2 regions of the Actinomadura sp. genome follow, and region 1 is predicted to be linked to the other one. Evidence: predicted binding sites of a transcription regulator. Region 1 holds the regulator's gene; the other holds the start of a gene.
What was found. Region 1 encodes HrcA, which represses chaperone genes, less so after heat shock. Its sites were predicted from a motif close to TTGGCACTCTCNNNNNGAGAGTGCCAA; they were not measured.
Positions count from the first base shown of each region.

Region 2: the regulator HrcA is predicted to act here: its motif matches at 795-821, upstream of ACIWVC_RS05780 (FmdB family zinc ribbon protein).

Region 1 is NZ_JBIQHY010000194.1:362-2,558, reverse strand. It holds gene dnaJ (molecular chaperone DnaJ) at 1-547, opposite strand, end outside; gene hrcA (heat-inducible transcriptional repressor HrcA) at 549-1,562, opposite strand; partial or broken gene ACIWVC_RS33680 (DUF3097 domain-containing protein) at 1,768-2,197, shown strand, end outside.
Region 2 is NZ_JBIQHY010000009.1:61,998-64,194, forward strand. It holds gene ACIWVC_RS05775 (MMPL family transporter) at 1-81, opposite strand, end outside; gene ACIWVC_RS05780 (FmdB family zinc ribbon protein) at 416-754, opposite strand; gene ACIWVC_RS05785 (potassium/proton antiporter) at 893-2,197, opposite strand, start outside.

The DNA of each region.
Region 1 (2,197 bases):
GCGCCGTCATGACCTGGCCGAGGAACGAGCGCTGCACCTGCTGCACCTCGCCGCGGCCGTGGCAGGTCTCGCACGTCTCCGGGTGGGTGCCGGGCGCGCAGCCCGACCCCTCGCAGGTGGCGCAGGTCACCGCGGTGTCGATGGACAGCTCGCGGGTCGTGCCGAACGCGGTCTCGGCGAGGTCGAGCTCGACCCGCAGCGTCGCGTTCCGGCCGCGCCGCGCCCGCGACCGCGGGCCGCGCGAGGTCGCCGTCCCGAAGAACGCGTCCATGATGTCGCTGAACGGGAACCCGGCGCCGCCGAACCCTCCGGCGCCCGCGCCGCCCCCGGAGGCGAACGGGTCCGCGCCGAGGTCGTACATCTCGCGCTTCTTGGGGTCGGAGAGCACCTCGTACGCCTGGGTGATCTCCTTGAACTTCTCCTGGGTCTCCGGATCCGGGTTGACGTCCGGGTGGAGCTCGCGCGCGAGCCGGCGGTAGGCCTTCTTCACCTCGTCGGCGCTGGCGTCGCGCCGGACGCCCAGTGTCGCGTAGTAGTCGTTCGCCACCTTACGACCCCGCCAGGATCTGTCCCACGTAGCGTGCCACTGCCCGTACCGCTCCCATCGTGCTGGGGTAATCCATGCGTGTAGGCCCGAGCACTCCAAGCCGGGCCAAGGTGAGGTCGCCCACCCCGTAGTCCGCGGCGACGACCGAGGTCGATCTGAGGCCCAGGTCGGGGTTCTCGGTGCCGATCCGCACCGTAACTGTAGAGGAGTCTCCGGTCTCGCCGAGCAGCCGCATGAGGACGACCTGCTCCTCAAGCGCCACCAGCACCTCCCGCAGGCTCTGCGAGAAGTCCACGGCGGCGAGGTTGGCGGCGCCGGCGAAGACGATCTTCTCCTCGTGCTTCTCGACGAGCGTCTCCAGCAGGACGGACAGCACCGCGGCCGCCGCCGGCCGGTCGTCCGGCCCCACCTTCTCGGGGAGGTCGGCCACCGCCGCCGGCACGTCGCCGAGGCCGAGCCCGTCCAGGCATGTATTGAGCAACGCCCGCAGGTGCCCGATCGATTCCTCGGAGACCGGGCCCGGCGTCTCGATGACGCGCTGCTCCACCCGCCCGGTGTTGGTGATCAGGACGAGCAGCAGCCGCCCCTCGGCGACCTGGACCAGCTCGACGTGCCGCACCGACGAGCGCGTCAGCGACGGGTACTGCACGACGGCGACCTGCCGGGTGAGCTGCGCGAGCAGCCGCACCGTGCGGCTGACGACGTCGTCGAGGTCGTAGGCGCCGGACAGGAACGTCTCGATCGCGCGCCGCTCGGCGACCGACAGCGGCTTGATCGTGGACAGCCGGTCGACGAACAGCCGGTAGCCCTTGTCGGTGGGCACGCGCCCGGCGCTGGTGTGCGGCTGGGTGATGTAGCCCTGCTCCTCGAGCACCGCCATGTCGTTGCGGATGGTCGCCGGCGACACTCCCAGGTTGTGCCGCTCCGCCAGGGCCTTCGACCCCACCGGCTCGTTAGTGGAGACGAAGTCCTCGACGATGGCGCGCAGGACTGCGAGTTTACGGTCGTCCAGCACGGCGTCACCTCCCTCGTCCGGCCGGCCTCCCCGCCGCTGGCACTCCTTACTCCTGAGTGCCAAGTGTACGGCCCCGAAAGCCTGATCGGAGTGCTCGCGCACTCCCGTACGGCTGCGTGATCCTATCCGCATCGGGCGCGGACGCCACGCCGGGGGACGAGGGGCGACGCCGCACGGCGCCCGAGCCGGGTTAATGTGCGGACCCGTGCGCAGCAAGGACTACGGAAACGACGTGCTCGCCGGCGACTGGCGCAGACCGCGCAAGGGCCGGATCCCCGAGGTCCCCGCCGAACCGGGGCTGGTCGCGGAGGATCCGGACAGCGGGTTCTGCGGCGCCGTCGTCGGCTGCGACAAGTTCGGCGTCACCCTGGAGGACCGGTTCGGCAAGCGCCGCGTCTTCCCGCTCACCAAGTCCGGCTTCCTGATCGACGGCGAGCCGGTCACGCTCGTGCGGCCGTCCGCCGCGCCCAAGGGCCCGGCCCGTTCGGCGTCCGGCTCAGTCGCCGTCCAGGGGCTGCGCGCCCAGGTGGCCAAGGAGAGCCGCATCTATGTGGAGGGCGTCCACGACGCCGAGCTGGTCGAGAAGATCTGGGGCCACGACCTGCGCGTCGAAGGCGTCGTCGTGGAGTACCTCG
Region 2 (2,197 bases), on a different contig from region 1:
CCACTTGCTGCGGCGTCCGGCGATCAGTCCGGCGAGCCGATGGGCGGGTGGTCTCGGCGGGGGAGGGCTCGGTGTGCTCATGGTCCTCTCCTGAAGGCTAGGTCAATCGAGATATGTCGTGTCTGCCGCATATTCTCTCGGTTGCCGAGAGGATGTCAAGTACTATCGCGAGATTGCGGCGGTGCGGATGCGAGCGTTCCGGACGGGAGAGGCCGGCGGGCGCCTCCCATCCCCTCAATCGTCGCCAGGAGGCACCCGTTCGCGCGTCCAGCGAGAGAAGGGAACGCGCCTACTTCTCTCGGGGCAGGAGAGGACCGCTGACTACCCCTTGAGATGTAGACCGCGTCCAGGCACGCCGAAAGCCGGAGGATCCGCGGTGGGATCCCCCGGTCGGCCGTGCGGGAGTCCTAGGAGGTCAGGCGACCTTTTCGGACGAGGAGGACGTGCTGGACGACTTGCTCGACGAGGAGGAGTCACTGGAGGACGAGGAGGAACTGCCCGAGTCGGACGAGCCGTTCGCCGAGCCGTTGGACGAGCCGTTCGACGAGGCCCCCACGGTCGAGGACGACGTGCCCGAGCCGCGGCTGTCGGTGCGGTAGAAGCCCGACCCCTTGAAGATGATCCCCGCCGCGGAGAACACCTTGCGGAGCCTGCCGCCGCACGCCGGGCATTCGGTCAGCGAGTCGTCGCTGAACTTCTGCACGACCTCCAGAGGCTCGCCGCACTCGGTGCAAACGTACTGATACGTCGGCACGGTTCCTCCTAGCTGACTCAGCCCGGCGGAGGTCCGCGGACTGGCACTCACTCTGAACGACTGCTAATGGTACCCGCGTCTGGAACGCGGTTCGTCCCCGGCCTGTTCCCGAGTCGGTCAGGGAACCGTCCGCGAAGGTCAGGCGCCGGTCTCGCCGAACCAGCCCGCGAGCCTGCCCTTGCGGCTGACCGCGCGCAGCCGGCGTTCGGTCGCCTCCCGCACCGCGTCGGTGGTGACGACCAGGAGCGTGTCGCCCGCCGCGAGGGGCGTGGAGGGCTCCGGGACGAAGCTCGACCCGTTCCGCACGACGAGGGTGACGGCCGCGCCCGGCGGCAGCCGCAGCTCGAAGATCTCCACGCCGCTCATCAGCGAGTCGGGCGGGATCCGGACCTCCAGCAGGTCGGCGTGCAGTTCCTCCAGCGGCGCCGCCTCCACGTCCAGCTCCCGGGCCTGCTCGTCGTTCTTCAGCCGGCACCAGCGCGCGACCAGCGGCAGCGTGGGGCCCTGGATCAGGGTGAACAGGACGACGATGTTGAAGACGATCGCGAACAGCCGGTCGGCGCTGGGGACGTCCGCGACCATCGGGATGGTCGCGAGGACGATCGGGACCGCGCCGCGCAGCCCGGCCCAGGACGTGAAGATCTTCTCGCCCCAGGTCAGCTTGAACCCGACCGTGGACAGCGCCACCGACACCGGGCGGGCGACGAGCAGCAGCACGAACCCGACGATGAGCGCGGGAAGGACCTGGTCGGGGAGGTCGCCGGGGTCGGCCAGCAGCCCGAGCATGACGAACAGCCCGATCTGCGCGAGCCAGCCGACGCCCTCCGCGAAGCCGCGCGTGGCGGGCCGGTGGGGCAGCCGCGCGTTCCCGAGCACGACGGCGCTGACGTAGACGGCGAGGAACCCGCTGGCGTGCAGCAGCGAGGCCGCTCCGTAGGAGCCGACGGCCAGCGACAGCACCGCGATGGGGTAGAGGCCCGACGCGGGCAGCGCGATGCGGCGCAGCGCCTGCGCGCCGAGCCAGCCGATCGCGATGCCGATGACGGCGCCGGCCGCCAGCTCGTACACCATCTCGCCGAGCAGCTCGACCAGGTTGGGCGCGCCGGCGTGGGCGCTGAGCGTGACCACGATGATGACGACGGGGGCGTCGTTCATGCCGGACTCGCCCTCCAGCAGGCCCATGAGCCGGGAGGGCAGCGGCAGCCGCCGGAGCACCGAGAACACGGCCGCCGCGTCGGTGGGCGCGAGCACGGCGCCGAGCAGGAACGCGGGCCGCCAGTCCATGCCGACGAGCCACATGGCGGCGACCGCCAGCACGGCGATGCTGATCAGGGTGCCGAAGAAGGACACGCTGATCGCGACGGGCACCGCCGGCCGCATGCGCCGCCAGGCGGTGGTGATGCCGCCCTCGTAGAGGATCAGGACGAGGGCGGCGAGGCCGAG